Regions from separate parts of the Lactobacillus sp. ESL0684 genome, predicted to be linked through region 1. Evidence: predicted binding sites of a transcription regulator. Region 1 holds the regulator's gene; each other region holds the start of a gene.
The links. Region 1 encodes HrcA, which represses chaperone genes, less so after heat shock. Its sites were predicted from a motif close to TTAGCACTCNNNNNNNNNGAGTGCTAA; they were not measured.
Positions count from the first base shown of each region.

Region 2: the regulator HrcA is predicted to act here: its motif matches at 2,436-2,462, upstream of OZX56_RS01965 (Hsp20/alpha crystallin family protein).
Region 3: the regulator HrcA is predicted to act here: its motif matches at 3,883-3,909, upstream of groES (co-chaperone GroES).

Region 1 covers NZ_CP113941.1:817,878-827,948, reverse strand. Annotated here, with positions in the region: gene lepA (translation elongation factor 4) at 1-229, opposite strand, end outside; gene dnaJ (molecular chaperone DnaJ) at 349-1,488, opposite strand; gene dnaK (molecular chaperone DnaK) at 1,567-3,429, opposite strand; gene grpE (nucleotide exchange factor GrpE) at 3,448-4,047, opposite strand; gene hrcA (heat-inducible transcriptional repressor HrcA) at 4,060-5,109, opposite strand; gene OZX56_RS03845 (Rib/alpha-like domain-containing protein) at 5,284-10,071, opposite strand, start outside.
Region 2 covers NZ_CP113941.1:406,067-416,137, reverse strand. Annotated here, with positions in the region: gene OZX56_RS01980 (nucleotidyltransferase) at 1-287, opposite strand, end outside; gene OZX56_RS01975 (MFS transporter) at 420-1,769, opposite strand; gene greA (transcription elongation factor GreA) at 1,921-2,382, opposite strand; gene OZX56_RS01965 (Hsp20/alpha crystallin family protein) at 2,561-2,983, shown strand; gene OZX56_RS01960 (C1 family peptidase) at 3,084-4,400, shown strand; gene OZX56_RS01955 (nucleoside hydrolase) at 4,458-5,396, opposite strand; gene OZX56_RS01950 (ABC transporter permease) at 5,414-6,370, opposite strand; gene OZX56_RS01945 (ABC transporter permease) at 6,370-7,491, opposite strand; gene OZX56_RS01940 (ABC transporter ATP-binding protein) at 7,484-9,019, opposite strand; gene OZX56_RS01935 (BMP family ABC transporter substrate-binding protein) at 9,149-10,071, opposite strand, start outside.
Region 3 covers NZ_CP113941.1:545,556-555,626, reverse strand. Annotated here, with positions in the region: gene OZX56_RS02750 (hypothetical protein) at 1-757, opposite strand, end outside; gene OZX56_RS02745 (helix-turn-helix transcriptional regulator) at 934-1,770, shown strand; gene groL (chaperonin GroEL) at 1,833-3,461, opposite strand; gene groES (co-chaperone GroES) at 3,480-3,764, opposite strand; gene OZX56_RS02730 (redox-sensing transcriptional repressor Rex) at 3,953-4,597, opposite strand; gene OZX56_RS02725 (LytTR family DNA-binding domain-containing protein) at 4,852-5,307, shown strand; gene OZX56_RS02720 (DUF3021 domain-containing protein) at 5,318-5,728, shown strand; gene OZX56_RS02715 (ABC-F family ATP-binding cassette domain-containing protein) at 5,801-7,708, shown strand; gene tsaD (tRNA (adenosine(37)-N6)-threonylcarbamoyltransferase complex transferase subunit TsaD) at 7,767-8,816, opposite strand; gene tsaB (tRNA (adenosine(37)-N6)-threonylcarbamoyltransferase complex dimerization subunit type 1 TsaB) at 8,850-9,590, opposite strand; gene OZX56_RS02700 (folate family ECF transporter S component) at 9,619-10,071, opposite strand, start outside.

The sequences.
Region 1 (10,071 bases):
CATCTTGGGCATGGTACTTAATTTGTACCGAGTTCATCTTAATCGTAATTCCGCGTTGCCGCTCAAGTGGCATATCATCTAGCATTTGATTTTTTAATTGCCGCTGCGATACTGTATCCGTTAATTCCAAAATACGATCAGCAATCGTTGACTTACCATGATCAATATGCGCCACAATCGAAAAATTACGAATGTGTCTTTGATAATCTTGTAATTCTTTAATATCCATAAATTATTTGCACCCTTTATTCTATTACCTTTATTATAGCAAATTCATTGAAGCAGAGAAAACCTATTAAGAATTTAATCATACAAAAAGCATTAAGGATTTACCCTAATGCTTTTAGATTATTTAATTTTGTCTTTTAGTCTTTCAAAGAACCCTTTTTCTTGGGGAGTAATCGAACCGCCACCAGCTTTAACAAAATCAACCAATGCCTGTTTTTGATCATCATTAATTGAAGTTGGAATCTGCACTTGAATAGTGGTGATTTGATCGCCCTTGCCATTACCACGCAAATATGGCACTCCATCACCCTTCAACGTGAACTTCTTATTTGGCTGAGTTCCAGCCGGAATTTTAAGTTTACTATCACCATGCACAGTCTTGACCGTAATTTCATCACCTAACGTTGCTTGAGCAAAAGAGATTGGAACAGTAGTATAAATTGTATTACCTTTTCGTTCAAAATCTTTAGACGGTTTAATACGGTAACTAATATACAAATCACCATAAGGTCCACCATTAGTACCGGCTTCTCCTTGGCCTTCATAGCGTAACTGTTGACCATTGTCGATGCCAGCTGGGATGTTAACTTCAATGGTATTTTTGCCATCAATCGTTCCTTGACCCTTACAAGTTTGACATGGATGTTCAATAATCACACCACGACCGCTACATTTATCACAGACTGTCTGACGCCGCACTACACCTAACATTGAGTTTTGAGTAACGGTCATATAACCAGAGCCATTACATTTATCACAGGTAATTGGGTGAGTACCTTTTTCTGCGCCGTTACCCTTGCAAGTTGGACAAACTTCACTACGAGTGTAGGAAACCTGCGTCTTTTTACCATTAATTGCATCCATAAAATCAATAGTCAAGGTATAATCAAGGTCTTGACCACGAGTTGGAGCAGTTGGATCAGCGCGCCGCTGGCTGCCGCCACCTCCGAAGAAATCATTAAAGATGTCGCCAAAGTCTCCGAAACCGCCAAAACCTTGACCAGCTCCCGCTCCTGCTCCACCAAAGCCGCCTTGACCGTTAACACCAGCAGAACCAAACTGATCATATTGCGCACGCTTATCCTTATCATGCAGAACTTCGTACGCTTCATTAACTTCTTTATACTTTTCTTCTGCCCCAGCCTCATGATTAAGATCTGGATGATACTTCTTTGCTAATTTCCGGTAAGCAGCATCAATTTCTTTGTCGCTGGCATTGCGATCAACACCTAGCACACCATAATAATCTTCTTGTGCCATTTAAAAACTCCTTACTTTCCAAAAGAAAAGAACTACTATTGCGGCAGTTCTTTTCTAATTTATTCAATTATAAACTCTTTACTTATCTGAGTCTACTTTGTGAAAGTCGCCATCACCAGCAGAACCATTATCTGAATTACCACCATTGGGATCTTGTGGCCCTTGGTTTGGATCAGCTTGGCCTTGAGCGGCTTGATCGCCGCCATTAGCCTGATATAGTTTTACAGCTAAATCTTGAGCAGCCTTAGATAAGTCATCCTTCTTAGACTTCATTGCATCTAAGTCGTTATCTTTTTGGGCTTTCTTCAAATCATCTAAAGCAGTTTGGACTTTCTTAGTATCATCTTCGGTGATCTTGTCATTGTCCTTAACATCTTTCAAAGTCTTTTCAGTTGAGAAGATTAATTGATCAACTTCATTGCGAAGGTCGACTTCTTCCTTCTTCTTTTTATCTTCTTCAGCATGTTCTTCGGCTTCTTTTTGCATCTTTTGAATTTCTTCATCGGATAAACCAGACGAACTCTTGATGGTAATCTTTTGTTCTTTACCAGTACCAGTATCCTTAGCAGAAACATTAACGATACCGTTCTTATCGATATCAAAAGTAACTTGGATTTGAGGTACACCACGAGGAGCTGCTGGAATATCAGTTAATTCAAATCGACCTAAAGTCTTGTCATCAGCTGCCATTGGACGTTCTCCTTGCAAAACATGAACATCAACGGCTGGTTGATTATCAGCTGCAGTTGAGAAAATTTGACTCTTAGAAGTTGGGATTGTCGTATTCTTATCAATCAACTTAGTGAAGACACCACCCATGGTTTCGATACCAAGTGAAAGTGGCGTAACATCAAGCAAAACAACATCCTTAACGTCACCTGAGATAACCCCACCTTGAACAGCAGCACCTAAAGCTACGGCTTCATCAGGGTTAATTGAGTGATCAGGTTCTTTTCCAGACCACTTCTTAACTGCATCTTGAACAGCAGGAATTCTAGTTGAACCACCATTTAAGATAACCTTGTCAATATCGTTAACAGTTAAATCAGCATCCTTTAAAGCATTATCAAACGGAACCTTAGTCCGATCAACTAAATCAGAAGTTAACTCATCAAACTTGGCACGAGTCAAATCAGCTTCAAGGTGCAATGGACCTGCGTCACCAGCAGAAATGAATGGTAATGAAATGTGGGTTGAAGATACACCAGACAAATCTTTCTTAGCCTTTTCTGCTGCATCCTTTAACCGTTGCAATGCCATCTTATCCTTAGAAAGATCAACATTGTTTTCTGATTTGAAGTTAGCAACTAACCAATCAATAATGGCATTATCAAAGTCATCCCCACCAAGATTAGTATCACCGTTAGTGGACAGTACTTGGAAGACGCCATCACCTAATTGCAAAACAGAAACATCAAAGGTACCACCACCAAGGTCGTAAACTAATACTTTTTCATCTTCTGAGTCTTTATCAAGACCATAAGCAAGTGATGAAGCAGTTGGTTCATTAATGATCCGTTTAACATCTAGACCAGCAATTTTACCAGCATCTTTAGTAGCTTGACGTTGTGCATCGTTAAAGTATGCAGGAACAGTAACAACTGCTTCAGTAACTTCTTCTCCTAAATAGTCTTCAGAGAATTTCTTGATGTATTGCAAAATCATTGCAGAAATTTCTTGTGGAGTATAAGCCTTATCACCAATTTTAACCTTGTAGCCATCTTCACCCATGTGACGCTTAATTGAGGAAATGGTATTTGGATTAGTAATCGCTTGACGCTTGGCAACTTCACCGACTTGTGTTTCACCATCTTTAAAGGCAACAACTGATGGTGTAGTCCGATTACCTTCCGGATTAGTTATAATCTTTGGTTCTTTACCTTCTAAAACAGCAACTGCAGAGTTAGTAGTTCCTAAATCAATCCCAATAACTTTTGACATTTATATTCTTCCTTTCAATTACTGTGCAACAACAACCATTGCTGGTCTAAGTGTACGGTCTTTATATTGATATCCTTTTTGCAAAACCTGCACGACATGATCTTTTTGATCATCGTTTTCAGCTGTAACTGTTTGAACAGCTTGATGCAACGTCGGATCAAATGGGCTATTCTCAGCTTCAATTTCACTAATACCATGATCTTTTAAGGCTTTAACTAGGGAATCCAAAGTCATTTGTACTCCCCTTTTAAGCTGCTGAGAAGCGTCATCATCTACCTTCGTAGCCAGAGCACGCTCTAAATTATCAACCGCTGGCAAAACATCCTTAGCCAACGATTGCGATTCATACTTAATTAGTTGCGTCCGTTCATTATTATAGCGCGTCTGCATATTTTGCATTTCTGCTTGACTACGCAAAAACTTATCTTCAAGTTCTTTATTTTGCGCCTGTAAATCTGTAATCTGTTTTTCTACCTTAGCAGTAGCATTGGTTTTTTTATCTGAGTTTTTACCCTCAGAATCGGCTTTAGCTGCAGATTTAGCTTTCGACTTACTTTTAGCAGTAGTCGCTTCTTTTTGTTTTAAATCCTCTTCACTAGGAAACTTTTCCTTGCTCACAGCTAACCTCCTTTATTGAAATCTACCATAATAGTCAAGTAGTTTCTTGGCTAATTCATTTCTAAAATATTCTAACAATCCCAACACCTGAGAATATGGCATATTAGTTGGACCTAGTAAAGCAATCATTCCTTTACCATGCGAACCAACACTATATTCTGCAGTTAACAAACTATAATCCTTTAGCAAATCACCGGGTAATTCAGATCCAAGCCTGACACGAACTGAACGACCACCAAGCTGCTGATCATCAGTAGTGTCTAACAATCTAGAAAGTAAGTCGTTACGATCAACTAAGTCATATAACGACCTGATATGCGATGAATCACCAATTGAGCTATTACTCAATAAGTTAATCTGCCCATCAACATACATCTGATCACTTGCAGCATCCTTAAGAACGTCCTCAACCAATGCAATCAGTTCATTTGCTTGCTGACTACTGGTATGCTTTCCTAAAGACTTAGCAAGTAAACTAGGTGTCACTTCATCTAAACTCTTACCTACCAATTTGTCATTGAGCAAGCGTACAGCTCGCTCAATCTCATCGCCACTAATGTGACGTGGCAAGTTATAGACCTGATTTTGGACATTACCATCGCTGGTAACTAGAATTGCCATAATTTGTCTATTAAATAGTGGTACGATTCTGAAACCCGTAATAGTTACGTTGCGACTCTCAGGACCTTCCGCAAAAGCTGTATAATTGGTCAAATCTGACAAAATCTTAGCTGCTTCCTGCACAATTTCATTAACCTGATGAAATGGTTGATCAAGCTGCTGCATAATATGCTGGTAAACATTCTCAGGCAACTGCAATGGTTCAACCAAATTATCTAGATAATAACGATAACCTGCAGTTGACGGAATTCGTCCACTAGATGAATGAGTCTTTTCGATTAAGCCCTTTTCTTCAAGCGCAGCCATTTCATTACGAATAGTAGCACTTGACACCTTAATCGGCAACTGACTCATTACGGTTTTTGAACCCACTGGATCATGAGTTTGTGTAAAATCATTGATGATTGTTTTTAAAATTAATTCTTGACGTTCGGTCAACATAAATATCGCCCTCACTTTTAGCACTCTTACATCTTTGGTGCTAACAATTATTATGATACTAGCTTTTAGCAGAATGTCAAGCCGAGTGCTAAAAATAATCCAATTTTTTTAATTAGCAAGCAAAAAAATAGTTTGAGTGCAATCTCAAACTATTTTTAGCATTAGTCAAACTAACTAAAGATTAGCAGCCTTTACATATCTGCCTTTACCAATGATCCAATATCTCGTACCTTGAAGAGAAACCCAATCACCATAAACCGTAATGGTTGAACCGCGTTTTAGTACCTTTTGATTAGCACGCCTACCATACTTGTTATAAACATAAGCATTATGGTTCAAAACAACCTCATCACCAGTAATATTACGTTTAGCAATGTAATAACCATTATCTAACTGGTAAAACTTCCGCGCACCGACGCGATGGATAGTCTTATCGACCTTTACCCGTGAACCTGCTTTTAATGTTACTTCATTTACTCGCTGTCCTTTTTCATCATATAAATAGGAACTATGCATTATTTGATCTTTTTGTGGATCAGCCTTTATCTGCTGTGCTGGCTTAATATTATGCTTAGCTTTCTTAAAGTTAGCTGCTTTAACATAGCGATTAGCACCGACAATATAATATTTTTGACCACGAATTTTGACTGGCTCACCATAAGTAGCTAGAACCTTACCTTTTTTGGTGGTAGTCTTACCTAGTCTCTTACCAAACTCATTATAAGTGTAAGCATTGTGAATTAATTTACGTTTCACGCTTTGAACATTGCCAGTAGCCAGATAATAATTATTATTTAAGATATAGAAATCACGGTCAGCAATTTGCTTCACGCCATAAGTATTAACAATTGAGCCAGTTTTTAGGATCAATTCATTAATCCGTTGCCCATTTGCATTATAAAGATAGGCGTTATGCCTTAGCGTCACCTGTTCGCTTTGCTTAGCCGTAATATTAAGAGTTACCGTAACCGCAATTGCATCGCCATTTGGATTAGTAACAATTACTGTACCAGTAATTGTCCCAACTTCTGAAGTATCAGGAACTTTCGCCCACTTATAAGTCGTACCAGTAGGCAATTGCGCATGATTGCTGATTGCCTGTTGGGCATAATCCGTGTCGTTGCTTAAATTGGTATCCTTGTCAACTGCAATTACTCCACCAATTGGAGTAACTTCGGTTGTTCCAGCTACTGAACTACCAGAATCCTTCGAATTTACTGTCAACGGCACCGCAACTATCTGATTAGTGCCATCCCCATAGTCAACTACAACATAGGCTGTCTTAGCACCTGTCTTACTAGTATCAACTTGACCGCTACCATCAGCCTGTGCTGCCCAACTAAACTCAGCTTTTGGATATTTAGCCTTAATCGCTGTTATACTCTCTGTTGTTAAGGCATTCTGTGCCTGCTCAGGTGTCAAATCAGTGCCTACTACAACCGTTGTCGGATCTGCTTGTGCTTGACCGCCTATAACATTTACTGGCAACGATAAGGACTTAGTCGAGGTACTGCCATCTTTATAGACAATCTTAATTCTACCATGAACTTGCTGTCCGATATCACTAGCCGAAATGTCTGGTGCTTCAGTTTTCCAAATTACTTTCTTAATTTTCTTGCTGGAATCTGCTTCGTTACCAAGCTTGATATTATCCTTAATCCAGTTTAAATCAGTAAATTCCTTAACTGGGACTGTTGCATCCTCATCACTAACAACATGCATCGTAATTGCCGCACCATCTGCTAGGCTAAGCTCATTATCATAGCTAGCAGCCTGACTAACAACCTGCAAATCTACCTTAACCGTTTGAAGAGTGCCATCTGGATAATTGACTACGACATAAGCATCCGGACTACCCTCTTGCCCAGTCTTAATTCGCCCTGTGCCATTAGGCTGGCTTGCCCAATCGTAAGTAACTCCTGGATACTTGGCTTCAATTTCTGCGACGCTTTCTGGTAATAAAGCAGCCTTAGCCTGCTCAGTCGTCAACTTTGAGCTAACGGCAATTTTCGTCGACTTGTTAGCACTTTGCGCTCCAATGACATTGACCTTAATGTCAAACGGATAACTAGCTGAACCATCTTCAAAGTGCGCCATTACTTTAGCTGTTTTATTATCACCAATCGCATCAGGTGCACCATCAACCCAATCAAGACCAGTTACCAAATCAGCAACTATTGTTCCTGCTGGCAAATCTGGTATCTCAATAAGACCACTGAATTTACTACTATCAGTAAATTCCGGTACTGCCACTTTGCCCTTATCAGCTTTGTGAATGGTAATTGACTCAGTGCCAGTTTCTGGATGATATTTACCAGCATCAGTTTTAGCTTCATTTACTTTCAAATCAACTTGCACGACTTGTTTGGTACCATCTGGATAAGTAATGACTACATACGGACTTTGCTCGCCAGCTTCGCTGGTAGAAACTGCGCCAGTGCCATCGGCATTAGCAGCCCAACTATACTTGATTCCTGGATATTGGGCATCTAGAGTATGAACGTCATCGGCATTTAGCGCAGCTTTAGCATGAGCTTGATCTAATTTCGCATTTTGCGTAATTGTAACTGACGTGCTTGCTTTTTTAGCACCTAAAACTTTCACCTCAACTGGCACTTGCTTGCTAGTACCATCATTAAAGGTAAGCTTAATGGTACCAGTAGCCTGATCATTTGCCTGACTAACCTCTGGTTGACCACCTTCAGCCCATTCTACCGTTGCTACATCGCCAGCACCTGGATCTGCCAAAAAAGTACTTGGATCAGTAAATTCAGTAACTGGTTGCGTTGACGTTCCTGATTCAACATGCAGCACAATTGGCGTAGTTTGCGTAATATCTTGATCCGCTTCATTACGGTCAACAGTTAGTACACCCGTCAAGAGCTTAGTTGAGCCATCATGGAAGTTAACCTTAATAATTTCTGGATATGTTCCTGCAGCAACCGTCTTACCATTTTCAATATTAATCGGTGACACAAAACTAGCAGTTGCATCCTTTGGCAAATTATCGACCATATCAGCTGCAGTAACTATCTCACCAATCTTTTTGTTCGTGGTCTTACCAGTAGCCGTATTAACTCGCTTTTCACCATCAGGCATAACCCGCAAATATCCGGTCACAATCTTAGTGGAACCATCGTCATAAGTCAATTTTACTTGTGATTGTTTTAGCCCCGGAGTCTTGGTTGCTTGCGTAGGGAAATTAGGATCGACCCACTCAGCTTTCGGATTACCCCGTAAATCGTTAAAGTTATCGATAATCTTTCTTGCAGCTGGCTTACTGCCTAATCCAACACGTAAAGTCTTCACATGTGGCCGACTCTTGTCAGCCTTGGAATCATCCGCACTATTCTTGGCATCAATAATTACTTGTACTGGAACCTCTTCATAAGAACCATCGTTATAAGTAACTTTAATAACATTAACAGATACGCCACTTTTATCAGTCGAAATCTGTTGTTCAACCTCATAACTTTTTACATCATGCAAATCAGCAACATTAGTAATCGCTGCTTGGGCTACATCTTCTGGCACAGTGCTGCCCTGTTCCAGACAGATATTCTGTGCACGCGGCCGCACGTTTTCTTTAGCATTGCTCGTGACATTAACAATAACTGGAACATCCTGAGTTGAATTATCAGGATAAGTTACGGTCACAATCGCAGGTTGCTCACCTAATTGATTTAAATCATTAACCACCGGTGCTTGCTTCCAAGCATAGCTGCTACCCTTAGGCATTGTATCAGCATTGGCAATTGCAGCTTCTGCATCATCAGCAGTAGCTGCTCCCATTGACGAGTAGTTTAAGTTTAGCAATTTTCCTTTCGGATCATGTTCACCTGTAATCTTGCCATCACCAACCTGAATCGGTACTACTACTGTATCGACAGAGCCATCCGCATAAGTTATTTTTACGGCATCAACCGTAATACCAGATTGAGACAGATCAGGTTCATAAAGCCACTCATATTGGGCATCCGCTGGTAATTGATCAATCTGCTTATTATCATCAGCAATTGATTTTTCAGCATTAGCAATTGCGGTTTTGGCATCTGGTGCAGCACCATTTTGTTCAGCAGTAGTCAGTTGCCCAACTGGAGTTGCTTTTTCAGCAGTATCATACACATTAATTAAGACTGGAACTAATTCAGAAGTACCATCGGGATAAGTAACTTTAACCGTAGCTTCCTTGTTACCAGTTGTAGTTGTATCTGCCGTTGTTCCCCAAGTATAAGTAGTGCCTTCTGGTAATTCTTCTGCTGAAAAGATTGCCGCTTTTGCCTGCTCATCAGTTAACTCAGTGCCTTTAGCCACACTGGTTCCCTGACCATTAGCACCAGACCCAGCTAAGTCATCATGATAAAGGTTGCTCTGCTTTTTGGTTAAGGTTAAATCAACCGGAACCGCTTGCTTGGCAACGACATTTTCTGGCGTATGCTCCTTGCCTTTAGCATAATAGGTTACCAATACCCAAGCGTCTTTGGTTTGTTGACCCGCATTACCTGTTCCAGAAAACCTCGTATAATCACTGGTCATCGGGGTTCCTTGCGCATCCTTTGCCCAAGCATAATCGGCTTCGTAACCAGCATCAGCGAGAGGCGACGTAAACTCAACGGCTTCTTCAGCTTGCGCTGTCGTTGGCACTGTGCCAACTGGCGTCTTAGTCGCATCCCCAGCTGCCTTTTGCGCACCAACTACATCAAACTTGACGCCAGGTACCTGCGCTGTTGAACCATCTTTGAAAGTAACTCTTAGAGTAGCGGTTTTATCCTGACCGATACTGTCAACTACTTCGTTGCCAGCTGTTTGATCAGCCCAATCAATTTGGGTTACATTAGATAAATCTCCCTTTAAAAAACTTTCCCATTGCTTTTGATCAGAAAAAGCTACTGGCTTAGTCACTGGGTCACCTACATTATTAACAGGAACTGTTATCTTCCCAGTACCAGCAGTTAAGCCTGC
Region 2 (10,071 bases), 410 kb from region 1:
ATATATAAATTCATGTGCGGTTCAACTAACATGAGGTCTGGAGCCACACTTTTAGCTGGTAAGTCACGTACACGCATTACATTAGTCAAGCCATACTTCTGTTTGGCTAGTGGAGAGGCTGCCATAATTAATCCCGAACCAAACTTAGTATCCGGCTGATGCGAAACTACAGCAATCACAGCCTTCATTGGATTAAGTCCTAGCCGTAACGCCTCACAGCTAGCAAAAAAAGATTTATTATCAATCATAAAAATCACACGATGTGGCTCATAACGGTAATCATACATTTTAGTCGCCTCTTTTGATGACAAACGTTAGTTCGGATAACTAATCACTTCAATTATACAAACGTTCGTTCGAAAACGCAAGGGCAAAATAAAAAAACACAACCTGAACAAAAGTTGTGTTTTAATAATTGATTACTGTTTATCGGCAGCCAACTGGCGCATTTTACTTTCACTTTTAGCTGTATAAAGTAAGAAAACAATCGCTAATCCCGAAGCTGCATATAATACAGTGTTGCTTGCTATCCAGCCAAATTGATTAACTAAAATACCGATAACAGCTGTTGCTAGTGTTTCACCGAAGATATATTGGAAAAAGCCCATAAATCCAGTCGAAGCACCAACCGCAAACTTCGGAACGACTTCGTTTACCATCAGCCCGACTAGCGTTAATGGTGCATAGATTAGATTACCCATAATAATTAATGCAGTCAAAATTAAAGCATGGTTATTAGTGAAGAAATAAACTGTTAAACAAATTAACACTCCAACTACACAAGCAATTGAAACCTGAGCCCTACGTCCTTTTAGCCAATCGGAAATCGCACCAATAATAATTACGCCAGGTACCGAAGCTAATTCAAAAATTCCAATCACCCATTTAGCTTCACTAGGATCAAATCCCTTAGTCTGAACTAGATATGACGGAATCCAACTTTGGATGCCATAGCGTACTAAGTAAAGTGACATCGAAGTTAACGTTACTGCCCAGACCAGCTTATTCTTCAAAATATATTTAACAAAAATTTGTGTCACACTTAAGTCAGTTTTATCAGAGGTAGAAACTTGCCCATCATCTAATACTACCTTGTCACCTGTATAAGTTGAAATATCTGGCAAGCCAACCACAGCGGGACGATCAGCTCCTAAAACTAAGATTAGAATACAAATTACAAATGAAACTGCAGAAGCCGTATAGAAGACAGCAGACAGCGAGCCTGCAAATAAGAAAGTAGCAAGCTGCACAATTGCCACACAAATAAACGAACCAGCATTATGAGCAGACGACCAAATAGAATACATGGTACCACGTGTTCTTGGTCCCCACCATAACTGGATCATGCGCTGACAAGCCGCTGCTCCCATTCCTTGAGTAACCGCAATCAGTAGCATTAAAAACATCATTATATATAAATTATGCGTTGAACCCAAAAAGATATTCAAAAATGCTGATAACAATAATCCAACCATTAAATAACGGTTAGAGTCGCACTTATCAACTAGTGCTCCCATAAATAACTTGGCAATCCCATAGCCAATGCCAAAACATGAAAGTACCAAACCGATATCGGCAGTGGAAAAATGATAAGCCTTCATAATATCGTTTTGTTCAGTAGTAAAAACGAGTCGGATAATATAATAGCCAATGTACCCAATACAGGTAGCTAGCAACACACCAAACTGCCGCCACTTATACGTGCTAGCGACTTTATCTTTTGGAACTAATTTTTTGGAATCTGGTTGAATCAACATGAACTTGAACATTTTTATTTCCTCCATTATCATCCTATGATAGCACTTTCAAAGAAGATAAAAAATATCATTTAGTAATTATCTTAAGCAGATTTACAGATTCATCAGCAAATCTGCTTACACTTGCAGATACCATAAATTTATGTAGGTTGTTCACAAGGGGTCATTCAACCGCCAAAATCGTAACCTCATAACTACCAGCCGGAGCCTCCACGGTAACAGTAGACGGAGCCGATTGTTTCATAACAGCCTGCCCCAGTGGTGAATCAAAAGCAATTTTATTTTCAGCTAAATCTGCTTCCATCCGGCCAACAAGTTGATATTGTTCAGACTCTGATTCATCTTCAAACTTTAGAGTGACTAAATTTCCTAGGTCTACTTGACCATTTTGTTTAGGCTCAATTACTTCGGCATAACGCAATTGCTTATCTAAATACCGTAATCGACTTTGCAAATGTCCCAAATCACGCTTGGCTTCAGTGTACTCAGTATTTTCTGACAGGTCTCCTAAACTTCGCGCCTCTTGTAAAATTTTTATTCGTCGTGGACGATCTTTTTTTAGCTGCTTAATTTCAGCTTCTATTTTATGATAGCCTTCTGGTGTCATCTTTTGATAATAAACCAACTAGTTACTCCTTTGCCATTCACACAAGTTGTCCACAAGGCAGCTTGCAATTTTTAGCACTCAAAGCATTTAAGTGCTAATTACTTTATTTTTTCTAACTTCCCTTCTATAATAATCAGTGTAAAGCAGAAATGAAAGTTTCTACTTACAAAACAGTTTTGAAAGGAAGTTTTTTATTATGAGTAATGATATGATGAATCATCGTGGTGACATTTTCGATGCAATGAACGACTGGTTCGATCTTCCACGAAAATTCTGGGATAACAATAACGGTCGCAATTTAATGCAGGCTGACGTTGCTGAAACTAAAGACAACTATGTGGTCAAAGTGGATTTACCAGGAATGGATAAAAGTGAGCTTAAACTTAATTACCAAAATGATACTTTAAGCATAGCTGGAACCAGAACTTTCAACCAAGAAACCACTAATCAGAAGAATTTAATCCATCGCGAAAGAAGCATGGGACATATTTCACGCAGTTTTAGATTACCTAATGTTGAAGCTAGTCAAATTCATGCTAAGTATCAAGATGGTGTTCTAACTGTTACTTTACCTAAACGAGCAGCTAGCGAGCAAGATAGCTCAATCAATATTGACTAAATTTTTATAACTAAATAAGCTTTAACCGAGTTCTCCAATTGAACTCGGTTTCTTTTTGCCTTAAAATAAAAGGTAATTCTAAAATTCAAAGGAGACTATCATGGGACATAAACTAACTCAACAAGAAGTGGAAAAGTTTTCCGCTAATTTTAACGAAAATCCGCAAAATCAGGTTGTTGCACGTGCTACACAAAAAAACGGCGTTATGAATGCCGCCTATAATGATCGCGTTCAATCAGAACTAACTCGGGTTTTTTCCACCGAATTAGACACCCAAAATGTGACTAACCAGCGCCAATCCGGTCGTTGCTGGGAGTTCGCTACTTTAAATATTTTACGGCATAATTTTGGCGAGAAATATCATGTCAAGAACTTTACTTTTTCACAAAGCTATAACTTTTTCTGGGATAAAATCGAGCGAGCAAATATTTTTTATGACAACATCATCAACACAGCAGACCAAGAACTAGACAGCCGCGAAGTTAAAGCATACTTAGCAGACGCTGGTGAAGATGGTGGTCAATTCCATATGGCCGCTGCTTTAGTCGCTAAATACGGAATAGTGCCAACATATGCCATGCCCGAAAACTTCAACACTAACAATACTGCCGGTTTTGCTAAAGCATTAGGCGACAAATTACGTAAAGACGCCTTGGTTTTACGTAAATTAGCCCAGGCAAATAAAACCGAAGACTTAGAACAAGCTCGTGAAGAGTTTTTGAGTGAAGTTTACCAAATGACTGCTATTGCAGTTGGTGAACCACCTAAGAAACTTGACTTGGAGTATCGTGATGATGACAAAAAATATCACTTAGATAAAGATTTAACACCAATAGAATTTTTAAATAAATATCTAGGTGACGTTGACTTTGACGATTATGTTGTCCTAACTAATGCGCCTGATCATGAATATAATAAATTATATGGTCTGCCGTTCGAAGATAATGTTGCTGGTTCATACCGAATTAGGTTTTTAAATGTACCAATGGATTATCTAGAAACTGCCGCAGTTAAGCAGCTAAAAGATGGCGAGGCTGTTTGGTTCAGTAACGATGTCGGTGAGCAGAGTGACCGTAAAACCGGCTATCTTGACACTAATCTTTATCAATTTAATAACCTCTTTGGAGTTGACCTAAAGATGTCTAAGGCAGATCAATTACGTACTGGTTCAGCTGCCTCAACTCATGCGATGACTTTAGTTGGTGTTGATGAAGACCACGGCCATATTCGGCAATGGAAAGTTGAAAATTCCTGGGGTGAGAAAAACGGTGACAAGGGCTTTTTCGTAATGTCCAATGATTGGTTTAAGCAATACACTTATGAAGTCGTTGTCCACAAGAAATACCTGTCAGCTGAACAAGTTGCATTGGCTGAAGGCACTACCTACGACTTACCTGTTTGGGACTCATTAGCATAATTATCAATAAAAAAATTCTGACAGCTAAATTGCTGGTCAGAATTTTTTTATTGGTAATTATTTAGTTTGTTCTAAAAGTTCATCCCACTTGTGGAAAAATAATTCTTTATTTGCCTTAGTTACCAAAGTTATCCCTTTACCAGCTGGATCCTCTACCAGCTTACCTTGGGCAATTCCTGAAGTAATCACTTTAACATGATGCTCGGCAGTTGCCGAAACCACTTCTGGATACAATGCACTAATTGTCGTCAATACATCCCAGAAATAAAGTTGCGCACTAGGAATTGGTGGATTTACTAATAAACTATAGCCCTGTCCCACCAAATCCATTGCTGGATATTTGCGTAAACTAGCCCAATGAAGCCGTAAATCATCGGTTAACGGCAGCTCTTCACTACTTTCTAGTCCAATTACCTGCATCGGGATGCTTGACGCAAAGACACGTTCAACAGCTATCGGATCCCAATAAGCATTCCATTCTTGGCTACCGTCAGCATTAACCATTGACACATTGCCATGACCATCAAGTGAGCCACCCATCCAATATAACTTGGCAATCTTTGCTTCAATAGTTGGATCCACCTCTAAAGCACGTGCTAAATCAGTCAGTGGACCTGTCATTACCAGAGTTATTGGTTCTTTAGCCGCCTTAAGTTTACTAATCATGTCCAAATGAGCGGGTTCAGCTGCCTGCTTAGTCATCATCTTGCCTGATTCATTTAAAATTGGTAAATAATTAAATGAATACGCCGCAGATCGCCAAACTTCAGGAAATTGGTTGACAGCCCGCGAGTCTGATTTGGCAATCTCTAATTGGTCACTGCGCAGATTAAAGCGATCAGTCATTTTGCGACAAACTTCAACCGCTGGATCAACATAACCATCAGCGTCAATTGCACTAACTCCTAGTAGCTTAATATCTGGAGCTTGCAACAATAACAAATACGATACCAAATCATCAATATTACCATCGTGGTTAAAATAAATTTCTTTCATTAATCTTTTCCTTAATTCTACTTAGATTTAATATAATTTTCGCCATCAGCAGCCGGAGCAACAGATTTACCAAAGAAAAATACCAGAACTATAATCGTAATCACATATGGTGCAATTTGCATATAAACTGCCGGAATATGATTGAAGAATGGTAATTGGTTACCAATAATACTGATGCTTTGTGCAAAACCAAAAAATAACGACGCTAGCATTGCACCAATTGGATTCCATTTCCCAAAAATCACTGCTGCCAAAGCCATAAACCCTTGTCCGACAATCGTAGATACTGAAAAGTTCCCAGCAATTGCTTCAGCAAACACGCCACCACCAATGCCACCTAAAAAGCCTGAAATTAGGACCCCAGCGTAACGCATGCCATAGACATTAACTCCCAAGGTGTCAGCAGCCTGCGGATTTTCCCCACAAGCACGTAATCGCAGACCAAAACGGGTTTTATAAAGTACCCACCACAAAACGATTGCAACTAAAATTGCCACCCAGGCAGGAGCAGAAGTGCTCTTAAACAAAATTGGTCCAATTATCGGAATATCAGCTAATCCTGGAAAAGAAAAATAGCCAAAGCTTTGCGTAATATTTTCGGTTTGTCCCTTGTCATACATCGCTTTAATTAAGAATACACCTAGAGGTGGCGCCATCAAGTTCAGTACGGTGCCACTAATAATGTGGTCTGCATGAAAATTAATTGTGGCGACTGCATGCAATAACGAAAAGATTAACCCGACGATTCCACCAATTAAGGCTCCTAACCATGGAGTAGCCTTGCCTAAAGTAGATGCACAAGTCAAATTAAAAACAATTGCTGCAAAAGCACCTATCGTCATAATTCCTTCTAGACCAATATTGGTTACCCCAGAGTTTTCACTATAAGCTCCACCTAATGCGGTGAAAATTAAGGGCGCGGAATAGACCAAGGTTGAGGACACTAACAATGCTAATATAGCAACAAAACTCATCATTCTTCTCCTTTAGTTGCAATAGATTGCGCAGCACTGTTACTTTGAGTAACCAGTGGTGATTTCGCCTGCTTATTTTTAAACATTAGCCCAATTACATACTGAATCGCAATAAAGAAAATAATCGCCGCAATGACAATTGAAACAATCTCATAAGGAATCCCGGCGATAGTCTGCATTCCTAAACCGCCAATTTTTAAAATCGAAAACAATAAGGAGGCTAGCAAAATACCAATCGCCGTTCCACCACCGAGTAGCGCCACAGAAAGACCATCCCAACCGATATCTAAACTTGCTGTCTGAGTAAAATAATTTTGATAAGTTCCTAGTCCCTGCACAACTCCGCCTAATCCAGCAAAGCCACCTGACAAGAGCATTGATAAAATAATATTCTTTTTAGTTGACATCCCAGCATAACGACTAGCGAATGGATTTGCACCAACTGCGCGAATTTCAAAACCGGTAGTTGTTTTCTTCATCAAATACCAAAAAATTACTACCGCGATCAAGGCTAGAAAAATTCCAGCATTAATCCGTGAATCACCAAATAGCTTGCTCAGCCAATTAATTTTCAAACTACCATTAGCGGCAATCGTTTTAGTCGTATCCGTATCTAGACGTAATTTGCTAGACATTACTTGTTGCATTAAGTGCTGGCAAGTATAGAGCACAATATAATTAAGCATAATCGTGGTAATAACTTCGCTAGTGCCAAATTGTGCCCGCAAATAGCCAGCAATGCCAGCAACTATCGCACCTGCCAGCCCACCAGCAATCACTGCCAATGGCAATAAAACCACTTTGGGTAAATGTGGATTAGCTAAAACGATCCAAATCGAAGTCAACCAACCAGCCTGTGCTTGTCCTGGCAAACCAATATTAAAAAAGCCCGCACTAGACGCAATAGCAAACCCAACCGCTGTAAAAATTAATGGGGTAGCTTCACGAATTGTCTCACCAATTCCATTCAGATTACCCAAAGCACTAGTAAACATTGAAGAGTAAGCTGTTAACGGATTATAATTCCAAATCAACATAATAACTGCTCCAACTAAAAAGCCAGCTATAATTGAAATAATTGGTACCAAAATTTTTCTGGTTTTTGCTGTTACTTTAAGCAAGAGCGGTACCTTCTTTCTTAACTCCAGTCATCAATAATCCTAACTCTTCATCACTAGTAGTTTCAGGCTGAACTTCTCCTGAAATTTGACCGTCATGCAAAACGATAATGCGATCAGATAATTGCATGATTTCATCCAATTCATAAGAAATTAACAAAATTGCCTTCCCTTGTTCTCTTTCAAGCAAAAGCTGCTTATGAATATATTCAATCGCACCAACATCTAAGCCGCGTGTAGGTTGAAAAGCAATGATTAAATTACTATCACGATTAAGTTCCCGAGCGATGATCACTTTTTGCTGGTTTCCTCCTGACAAGGCACCAACCTGAGCATTAGGTCCAGTAGTACGAATATCGAACTTATTAATTAACTCTTGAGCATTATGTTTAATGGCATCTTGGCGCAAAATATGGTGCCTTGAAAGTGGTGCTTGATAATAAGTTTGTAAAGCTAGATTATCGGCAATCGTAAACGGTAAAATTAGACCATATTTTTGACGGTCTGCTGGAATATGAGCAACTCCATTTTCAGTAATTTGCCGAACCTTATGATTAGTCATATCTTGATTATTAATTATCACTTGACCTGTATCAACTGGCGTGAGACCGCTCAAAGCCGCAACTAGTTCGTCTTGACCATTGCCATCAATTCCAGCTACACCTAAGATTTCACCTGCTCGCAAATTAAATGATAAGTTCTTCAGTGCCGCAATCCCCTGCTTATTCTTAACCGCTAAATTATCGACCTTGAGTACAATCTCGCCAGGTTGGCTAGCAGTCTTGGTCAACTGCATATTCACATGATGCCCAACCATTAGCTCAGCTAAACTGTTATCATCAACTTCAGCCACGTTAAAACTACCCACGCTTTTACCAGCGCGAATAACAGTTACTCGGTCAGCCGCACGCTTGATTTCAGCTAATTTATGAGTAATTAAAATAATCGACTTACCCTCTTTAGCTAGTTCTCGTAAAACTTGAATAAATTCGGTAATTTCTTGCGGTGTCAGTACAGCTGTTGGCTCATCAAAAATCAAAATATTCGCACCACGGTAAAGCACTTTTAAAATTTCCACCCGCTGCTGCTGCGCTACCGTAATATTGCTAATTTTTTGGTCTAAATCAACATTTAGTCCATAACGCTTAGAAAGCTGGGTAATTTGCTGCTTAGCTGCTTTAAAATCTAATCTTGGCCCGCTAGTAGTTTCATGTCCCAAAATAATATTCTCAAGGACCGTAAAGGAATCCATTAACATAAAGTGCTGATGCACCATGCCAATACCCAAGTTTTTAGCAACAGTAGGATTTTTAACTTCCGTTTTTTGCCCATTAACCCAAATTTCACCAGCAGTTGGCAACAGCAGACCTGATAAGATGCTCATCAAGGTCGACTTACCCGCACCGTTTTCTCCCAATAGTGCTAAAATTTCGCCTTGATGCAGCGTGAGATTAATATCATCGTTGGCTTTGAAGCCATCGAAGTCTTTCACAATATGACGCATCTCAATTACATTAGTTGCATTTTTCATTTCACGTATTAGTCCCTTTTATCCAATAAATACGAACTTTTAGTATTAATTATATTATAAAAATACGTATAATTTCAATATATTATTGCAAATTAATTTTTTTATTTTTAAAATTGCTAAAAACACGAACTATTTTTCAGGATGAATTGGCACTTTGATTTCACCGTTAAGAATTTTTGACCGAGCAGTACGAGAATTTTTCCAAGCAGCAGCTGAAATCTGTCCACGCGTAATGGCAACCCCATCATCTTTAAGACCGTAAATTAAATTCTTACCGCCAGGAAACTTCCCCGCATATGCTCTGTTAGCAATATCTTGAGCCGCGATATTAACCCCAGTAATTACAGACGTTAAAATACAATTCTCTTGCTTGCCTGACTTAGTCTTATACTTACCTAAATATGATTGATCGACATCGACGCCAATGGCCCAAACCCGCTTACTTTCTGGTCGCGTCTGATTAAGTGACTTAGCTTCTTGAAAAAGGCCATTACCAACAGGTCCAGCAGCATGAAAGATAATGTCAGCTCCCTTAGCATACATTGATTGGGCGATCGCTTTACCTTTATCAACGCTAGTGAAATTACCAGCATATTGGTTCATAATAGTCACCTTTTTGTGCATTTTTTTAGCTTGATCATTAACGCCTTTGGTAAAACCAGCGTCAAACAGATCAATAATATTGCCGCGCACGCCACCGATAAAACCAATCTTATTAGTCTTAGTTTGCGTAGCTGCCACAACACCAGCTAAGTATGCTGCCTGCTCACTCTTAAAGTTAGCAGAAGCCACATTTTTCTGATTCTTAATTACTTCATCAACAATCACATAATTCTTCTTAGGATTCTTTTTGGCAGCAGCGCTAACCGCATCCTTTAAGTTATAGCCAATTCCAAAAATCGTTTGGTAACCAGCCTTAGCCGCTTGAGCAAAATTTGGTTCAAAATCAGCATCGCTGCTTGATTGAAAGTATTGGTACCCATTCTTGCCTCGTTTTAAGTTATGTTCCTTACCATAAGCCTTAAAGCCATTCCAAGCCGATTGGTTAAATG
Region 3 (10,071 bases), 270 kb from region 1:
CCATTTCATAAATATTGGTTAGTAAAGAGATTCCAGCACCAGCTAAAAAGGTAGTGCTTATTCCTCGTTTAAGAAATCCTCTATAATCAATACGCTGTTGAATATTTACCATGCTATTATTCTTTAAATAAATAAACAAAACAGAACCAAGTAGTGGAAAAAGAAACATTTGCACTACGTCAAGTACAACATTGTCACTTAATCCCGATTGAAGCTCAAAAAAAGCATGTACGGAAATATTGCCTCTCTTTAAAAGACCAGCCTTATCTTTAAAGGTAGCAAATGTATATGCGGTTATCAATAACAAATAAAATATTATAGCAATGATGATTATCTTTTTAGTCCTTTTTGGCATAAAACTACTCCCCCAACTTACGCTCACCGTTCTAATCAAACTAAAACGAATATCAGCATAATACTTATAATTAACTGTTTCAGTATTGTTGCTCCCATATGTAGTCTGATCTCTATACAAGCCAGTTTTTCCCGATTTTAGTGATGCATTACTATTAATTAGTCTTACACTATAACCTAACTGATTAGGTATAGAATTACCGTTAAATGATGCTATATTAGAATTGTTCTTTTTAGTATTAGGAGAACCATAAGAACTCCAATCACCATGTGCACTAACTGTTTCAGAAGAAACAGTCCATGTACCTTTTGCAGCTCCCACAACTGCAGTTCCACTTAATGCTACCACAGTTCCGGCTACTAGTATTGCTTTACCCCAAAAATTGTGTTTAAAAAATATCATTATAAATTCACTAAAATAATATATAACAGAACAAAATATCTAAGTACTCATCGGTAAATGTCCTTGCATCTATAATAACTCGTATTAAAAATAATAACTGTGCGTTTTTGACACTATTTATTTGTATTTGCAAGTAGTCTTATATGATATATAATGTAATAAAAAGGAGTATTACTATGGAAGACTTCGGACAAACTTTTCGAAAATTACGAACATCACTTTCTATTAGTCAAACGGATTTAGCTAAGGGAATCTTTGATCGTAGCAGATTATCAAGAATCGAGAGTGGTGTATCCTATCCTTCTCAACAAGTTGCTAGTATGCTCATCTCTCGCTTAGGTGTTAGTGCTACAGAATTTGAATATATTCAACGTAATTACTCAGCTTCAAAAAAAGAACAAATTTTATACCATTTCTTTAACATCAGCTCTAATACAGAAATAGAGAAAATAAATTCACTAATAAAGGAGTGTTCAAGTATTTACAATGACGATGATATTAAGCGAATCAGAACAGTCTTACAAGCTCAACTGTTACTTAGTCAGCAGCATAACTTATCGAAAGCTAAAAAATTGGTCCAACCTATTTGGTACAATTACTTAGCAAAAATAAAAACACTGACAATATTCGACATCGCCTTATTAAATATGATTGCTTATGCTTTCGACAACAAAACTAATATTCAAATTATTACTACAATATTAAACGAAATAGATAATCACTATCCATTTCTTAAGAGCTTAAAATGTAATACATTAATCAACTTAGCTAATATCCATTTAGATAACCACGATATTTTTCTCGCAAAAAAGACACTAACTTTAGCTGCCAAACTTGCAAAAGAGAATAATCAATTTGAAAAGTTGCTATTATGCAAAACTGAACTTGCTTTTTGTGATAAAAATCTGCAACAAACAGATTATTATATCAATTTATTAAACGAAATCGGAGCTAGCGATATTGCTACAGTATTAAAACAACAAATTAAGCAACTTTCCTATTTATTCAATTAATTTTATTACACACAAAAAGAACCACTCAATCGAGTGGCTCTTTTAAAATATTAACTATTTAATTACATCATCCCTGGGGCACCAGCAGCTGCAGCATTTGGATCGGCAGCAGGCTTGTCTTCAGGAATATCAGCTACAACAGCTTCAGTAGTCAGCAATAATGCAGCAATTGAAGCAGCATTTTGCAAAGCAGTCCGAGTAACCTTAGTTGGGTCGATAATTCCAGCTTCAACCATGTTTTCCCATGCGCCATCAGCTGCGTTATAGCCAATTTCATTATCCTGTTCTTCAAGCTTGTTCAAGATAACTGAACCATCTTCACCAGCATTTTCAGCAATTTGACGAACTGGAGCAGTTAAAGCAGTCAAAACGATGTTGATACCAGTTTGTTCATCTGGAGTATCACCCTTAAGATCCTTAACGGCACCCTTAACATCAACTAAAGCAGTACCACCACCGGCAACGTAACCTTCGTCAACCGCAGCACGAGTTGAGTTCAAGGCATCTTCGATCCGGTAACGACGTTCCTTTAATTCAGTTTCAGTAGCAGCACCTACGTGGATAACCGCTACACCACCAGTTAATTTAGCAAGACGTTCTTGCAACTTCTTCTTATCAAAGTCTGAAGTTGATTCTTCGATTTGCTTTCTAATTGAATCTTCACGATCCTTGATTGCATCAGCAGCTCCGCTACCATCAACGATCGTAGTTGAGTCCTTAGTTACAGTAATCCGGCGAGCTTGACCTAATTGCTCAATCTTAGTGTCCTTAAGGTCAAGACCAAGATCATCGGTAATCACTGTACCACCAGTCAAAGCAGCAATATCTTGCAATTGTTCTTTACGTTGGTCACCAAAGCCAGGAGCCTTAACAGCTACCACGTTGAAAGTTCCACGAACCTTGTTCAAAACTAAGGTTGGTAATGCTTCACCAGAAACATCATCAGCAATAATCAATAATGACTTACCTTGTTGTACAATTTCTTGTAACAATGGCAAAATATCTTGAATATTAGAAATATTCTTATCAGTGATTAAGACGTAAGGATTATCCAAATCTGCTTCCATCTTATCGTTGTCAGTTACCATGTATTGTGATAAGTAACCGTGATCAAATTGCATACCTTCAACTACTGACAATTCAGTTTCAATTCCACGTGAATCTTCGATAGTAATAACACCGTCATTGCCAACTTTTTCCATTGCTTCAGCGATTAAATCACCAACTTCTGTAGAAGCTGAAGATACAGAAGCAACTTGCGCGATTTGATCTTTAGAAGAAACATCGTGACTTAACTTGTGTAATTCATCAACTACAGCACTAGTAGCTTTTTCAATACCGCGACGAACACCAACCGGGTTGGCACCAGCAGTTACGTTCTTCATCCCTTCACGTACAATTGCTTGAGTTAAGACAACAGCAGTAGTAGTACCATCACCAGCAATGTCATTAGTCTTTTGTGCAGCTTCAGCAACTAACTTAGCACCCATGTTTTCATAGTGATCTTTTAATTCGATTGACTTAGCAATTGTTACACCATCATTAGTAATATCAGGGTTGCCGTATGATTGCTCTAAAACAACATTTCTACCCTTAGGACCAATGGTAGTCTTAACAGTGTCAGCTAACTTATCAACACCCTTTAATAAGGAACGTCTTGCTTTTTCTGAGAATTTAATATCTTTTGCCATTCTTAATTCACTCCTTAACTATTCAACAATTGCCAAAATATCTTTTTCATGAAGAACTAAATATTTTTCGCCTTCATATTTGACATCAGTACCTGAATACTTGTCGTAAAGAACAACGTCACCCTTTTTAACGGTCATTGGAATCTTATCGCCATTATCTGCAAAGTTACCTTGGCCGATAGCAACAACTTCACCTTCAGTTGGTTTTTCCTTAGCGTTGGAAGCTAGGACGATACCGCCAACAGTCTTTTCTTCTTCTTCTTTAACTTTTACGATCACGCGATCACCGATTGGTTGTAACACGTTTGTCCCTCCTATAATCAAAATTTTAACTTTTTAATAATTATTAGCACTCTTATTACCCAAGTGCCAACCTACAAATATGATAATAACCCCTTTTGAAATAGAATGCAAGTAAAAATTAGCACTTTTTTGGTTAAAGTGCTAATTTCTGCTTTTATCATGAAATCTTGCCATGGCAAATACCCAAATTACTTATCTTCATCAGCCTTATCAGCATCCAAGAAATAAATCAGCGTCTGCAATTCTGTTGCCAAATCAACATTTTGAATGCGCACGCCACTTGGTGCCGAAAGTCTGATTGGAGTGAAATTCATAATTCCTTTGATTCCAGACTCGATCATTTCATCAGCCGTCTTTTGCGCGGTATTAGCTGGCACAGTTAAGATAGCGATCGAAATTTGTTGATCACTGAGTTGTTTAGTTAGCTCACTCATCCCATAAACCGGTACACCACTCAGTATCTTACCGGTGATTTTTTCATTGATATCAAAGGCACAAGAAATCCGAATATTATTGCTACGCTTAAAGTTGTAGTTGAGCAGCGCATGACCCAAATTACCAACACCAACCAATGCCACATTAGTTAAGGTGTCTTGGTTCAAAATTTTCTTAAAAAAGGTCAGCAAACTTTTGACGTCATAACCATAACCTCGCTTACCCAATGCGCCGAAATAAGAAAAGTCGCGCCGAATTGAAGCACTATCAACTTGAACAGCTTCAGATAATTCAGTTGAAGATACTTTCTCCTTACCGCTATCATTCAAAATAATTAAGTACCGATAATAAAGCGGTAACCGCTTGGCCGTTGCCGTTGGAATTTTAATTGTTTCCATTTATTTAAAAAGCCTCCCAGATTTTATTTGTGAACTAAATATTAATTATCCTTATTGTACCCGTGAAGCTTAGCTATTTGCAAATATTTTTTTCACAATCTACGGATAACTTTGCAAATTTTCTGGCGATTTTCGACACCGCTTAACCTGCTAAGCTTACTTTTTGCCTGCTTCAGCTAACCACTTGTCTCAATCTTACAGACAAACTGGCCAGCAATCAGTACAATTGGCATATAAGTTAAGGAGGTGAGAACGTGAAGTTAATTTTTGAAACTAATCCAGAAATTGATCCACAAGAGCCAACAATTATCATTCAAGCGGCAAAACAAACTGATAAAGCAGCAGCTATTATGGCGGCTCTTGAACATTTTCAAGCAGAAAAAAGTGACATCATTCCTGTCAAAACTTCGCAACAGCTTAACATGGTCAAAACTAAATCGATCATTTTAGTGGATCTTGTCGATAATCTGTTAGTAATTTATACAGTTGATGGCATTCTTAAAACTAAAGAAACTCTAGTCAGTTTTCATCAAAAGCTAACGCCTAAACACTTCTTGCAAGTTTCAAGACATGCCATCATTAATGTTGATTACTTATTAGCCTTAGAAGACAGTTTTTCTGGTAACCTGACAGCAAAACTGGCTCATCAGCTTACGACTAGCGTTAGTCGCAAGTACGTAAAGGATTTAATGCATTTTTTAGGCATTTAGGAGATTAAAAATGAAACAAAAAATTATCAATATTCTTGTCAACGGTACTACTGGGATTGGCTTTGGCTCTTTTTCATACTTGTTGATTCTACTATTTAAGATACAGTCTGCATTTCCAACAGCCAAAAATATTATCAGTATTTGGATTATGAGTTTTCTAATTGGACTTTTAACCCACCTCTTTAGTCAAGGGATTACCATTAAGACATTGCTGATCCACTTTAGTGCTACCTTTGCGCTAGTAGTTGCCATGATCGCCTATAATGGCTGGATCACCAGTCCTACTAATATTTTAACCTTTGGTGGAGCCTTTTTTGCTATTTATCTGTTAATCTGGGCAATTGTGATTTTCTTTGAGCGATTATCAATTAACAAAATCAACCGTAAGCTAGCCGAAAAGCAGCGAACTACTAATAATTAACCATGACTTTTTACCTTTAAGACTATCCAATAAAATCCGGCTTTATGCTAAAATAGTTTTTAGGTGAAATAAATGATAATTGCACAAGGACATGATATCGAAAAACAATTCGGTGCTAATATACTATTTAAAAATGTGAATTTTTCTATTGCTGATAATGCCAGAATTGGCTTAGTCGGCTCAAACGGAGTTGGCAAAACCACTCTGCTGAAAATTATGACTGGACAAGAAAGTTCAACTCATGGCGAATTCACTATCAATAAAAATGTCGACGTTGGCTATATTGCACAGGAAAACGGTCTAAACGAAGAAAAAACAATTTGGAACGAAATGCTAGGCGTTTTTGAGAGCTTAATTAAACTCAACTCTAAAATCCAATCTATGCAAGAACAAATTGCTCAACATCCAGAAAATAAAGACTTATTAATGCAATACGATCAATTACAATTTGACTTCGAACAGCGTGGTGGCTACACATACCAAGCTGACATCAAGAGCATTCTCAATGGTTTTAATTTTCCACAACCAACTTGGTCTAAGCAAATTGCGAGCCTTTCTGGTGGTGAAAAAACTCGTTTGGCTTTCGTTAAGCTGTTGTTGCGCAAACCTCCGCTATTACTGCTAGACGAACCGACTAACTATTTAGATATTGATACCTTGGATTGGCTTGAAAACTATCTTAAAGGATATTCTGGAGCAATTCTAACGGTTTCGCATGACCAATACTTTTTGGATCATTTAGCTAATCAAATTTTCGAATTACGCTTTGGTAAATTAACTACTTTTAAAGGTAACTACTCTGATTATTTAGCACAGCGTCAATTACGTGATCAGCAGCAAGAGCAGGCCTATGAAAAACAGCAAGAGCAAATTAAAAAGGATGAAGAATTCATCCAAAAAAATATTGTTCGGGCAACTACTACCAAACGAGCCCAAAGCCGGCGTAAACAGTTAGCCAAAATTGATCGCATCAATCCTCCTAAGCATCAAAGTAAGGTGCGGATTAACTTTCAGAGTGAACGACCATCTGGTAAAGAAGTACTAATCTTAAATAACTTAACCATTGGCTACCCAACTAAAACCATGGTTAAAAACATTTCATTGCAAGTAAACAAGGGAGATCGCGTAGCTGTCATTGGACAAAACGGGATTGGTAAATCCACTCTCTTAAAAACCGTAATGCACGACTTAAAGCCCAAGGTTGGATCCATTAAATACGGTTCCTCACTTGACATTGGTTATTACGATCAGGAATTGCAGCAGCTCGATTCCAGCAAGACCGTTCTCGATACCATTTGGGATCGCCACAAAACAATGCCTGAACGCGATGTACGTTCTGTTTTAGCCAGTTTCTTATTTACTGCACAAGATATTGACAAAACCGTTGGTCAACTTTCTGGCGGTCAAAAAGCACGATTAACGCTGACAGTCTTATCGCTTGAACATAACAATTTTTTGTTAATGGACGAGCCTACCAACCACTTGGACATTGAAGCTAAAGAAGTCCTTGAGCAAGCCTTGCAAAAATTTGATGGCACTCTGCTGTTTGTCTCACATGACCGCTATTTTATTAATCAATTAGCTAATAAAATTGTTGCAGTTAAAGACGGAGGTGCCAAAATTTATGAAGGCGATTACTCCTATTATTTAAATGAAAAAGCTAAAGAGCAACTGGCCAGTCAGCAAATTCAGAATGAACAAGAGCAACCTGTTGACACTAGTAAACTTAACTATCAACAACAAAAGCAGCGTGATTCACAAAAACGTAAGTTAGAACGCCAAGTTGAGCAGGCTGAAGCAAAAATCGAAGAGTTAGAACAACAACAAACTGCTGTTCAAACAGAAATGGCTGATCCAGAGATTGCTACTGACTTCGGTAAATTAGGACCACTACAAGAAAAATTATCGGCCGTGCAAACAGAACTCGATCAAGCAAATCAACTTTGGGAAACCGCATTAACTGAACTAGATGAATTTTAAAAAAGGACTAAGAAGTAGATCTAATAGATCAAAAATTCTTAGTCCTTTTGTTTGATAATCAATTTAGCATGCTGTCAGCATATGGCAATTCTAATGATGGATCAGCATTCAGCGTCAAATCCGCAAACTTACCTTCATTGTATAAATTATAAGCTGCTGCGCCAATCATTGCCGCATTATCACCACATAATTTAAGTGCTGGTAGAATTACTTTCGGTTGCATAGAATCAGGTAACTTAGTAATTTCCGTCTGCATCTGCTCACGCAAGCCAAGATTAGCTGCTACTCCGCCACCCAAAATAAAAGTTTTAGGTTGATATTGTTTGATTGCCCTAATTGTTTTGGTGACTAAAACGTCAACGACAGCAGCCTGAAAACTAGCTGCTAAATCATATTTATTAAGTTCTTGATGAATTTGGTCAGCATGATGACAGGTATTAATAAAGGCACTCTTTAATCCAGAAAAAGAAAAGTCATAACTATTATCATCAATCATCGCCCGTGGAAAGTTGAACGTATCTTGACCTTGGTGTGCCCACTCGTCAATCGTTTTTCCCGCTGGATATTGTACCCCTAAAACACGACCAATTTTGTCATAAGCTTCTCCCGCCGCGTCATCTCTGGTATCACCAACAATTTCAAAATGAGTAGGATCTTTTAACAGGACAATTTCGGTATGACCACCAGAAACTTGTAAAGCCAAAGCAGGATACTCAATTTCCGTTTCTAGTTGAGCTGCCATAATGTGACCCATAATGTGGTCAACTCCAATTAGTGGAATACCAGTAGCCATCGACGCAGCTTTAGCCGCACTAACCCCAATTAATAAAGCTCCTACCAGTCCTGGACCATAGGTAACCGCAATTGCATCAATATCCTGCCAAGTTGCATTAGCCTTAGCCAATGCCTCTTTGGTAATTTGACTAATCACTTCAATATGATGCCTGCTGGCAACTTCGGGGACCACTCCGCCAAACCGTTGGTGACTTTTAATCTGTGTAGCTACAATTAGGCTTTCTACTTCACGCCCATTTTTAACGACTGAAGTGGAAGTTTCATCACATGAACTTTCATAAGCCAAAATTCGAACATCTTTTTTGCTCTTCAAAATAAAATCTCCTCTGTCACAACGAATTAGTGACTATACTTCTTCCACATAATCACTATCAGGTGCAAAAGGCTGACCGGTCTTTTGATGCCAATCAACTTCAGCTTGTGTACGCCGTAAATAATTTGGTAACAATAGATCTGGATCAACTGGCTGCACGGATTCAGCTAATCTTCCGATTAGACCGGCATGAATCAAGTTTTGTTGTTCAGTACCGTAACTAATTGGCAGAGGCAATTGTGTTAACGCTGATGCTTGTTTATCAAAGCCGGTACCTAAGAATTCGATTTTACCAAAAGAATTAGTATTAGCAATTTGTTTAACCGCCTCAAGCAAAGTGGTGATATGATAATGGCCATCGGCAAGCACATTAGTTAGTTGACCATCACGTTTGATATATGCTCCAGCAAAGTAATTGTCATTACGTGCATCAATTCCAGCAACAATTAACGTGTTTTCTGCAGTTGAACTAGCTGCTAAGGCTTCAAGCGTTGAAATACCAACTAATTCCTTATTTAAAATACTGGCAAACATCTTCATGGTAGTTACCCCAATCCGCAAACCAGTATATGAACCAGGACCATTAGCAACTGCAAAACGATCAATATCTGTTAACGCTAAATTATTACTAGTTAAAATCTCATCAATCAATGGATCAAGGTGTTCACTATGATTCCGTTCATCAGGTTCACCTTTTTCCACCAGTACTTTTTGTCCATCATTGAGCGCTACACTCAGATAATTAGTTGCAGTTGACACACTTAAAATTTTCATTTCAGATTACTATTCCCTTTTTAAAAATCTACCTTTTTATTTTAACACGAGAAATGGTCTGTAAAACAAAGAAGCTAACAAACATTTGTAACCAAGGTACAATTATTTCCTTAGGAATGCGTTGAACTAGTGCAGCCTGATAATCCAGTCCATATAAAATATGCAACCACAATGTATTCAAGCCAATATTAATAATCAAAGTAACCATAAGCGTTGCTAGCACAATCCGCCAAACTTTAACGGGTTTTTGATAAAAAAAGCAACCATAAATCATTGGCTCAAGCATTGCACTGATAGTGAAACCAACAAAGAACCCACCTTGGTTACCAAAGATAGCTGACGAAATTAAGTCACCGATGCCACCACCAACTGCTCCCCAAGCCGGACCAAACAAATATCCCAATAGAACACTACCAATAAATTTTAAGCCAACGTGTACCGCAGATGTCCCAAAACTAAATCGTCCCAGTATAATTTGCAT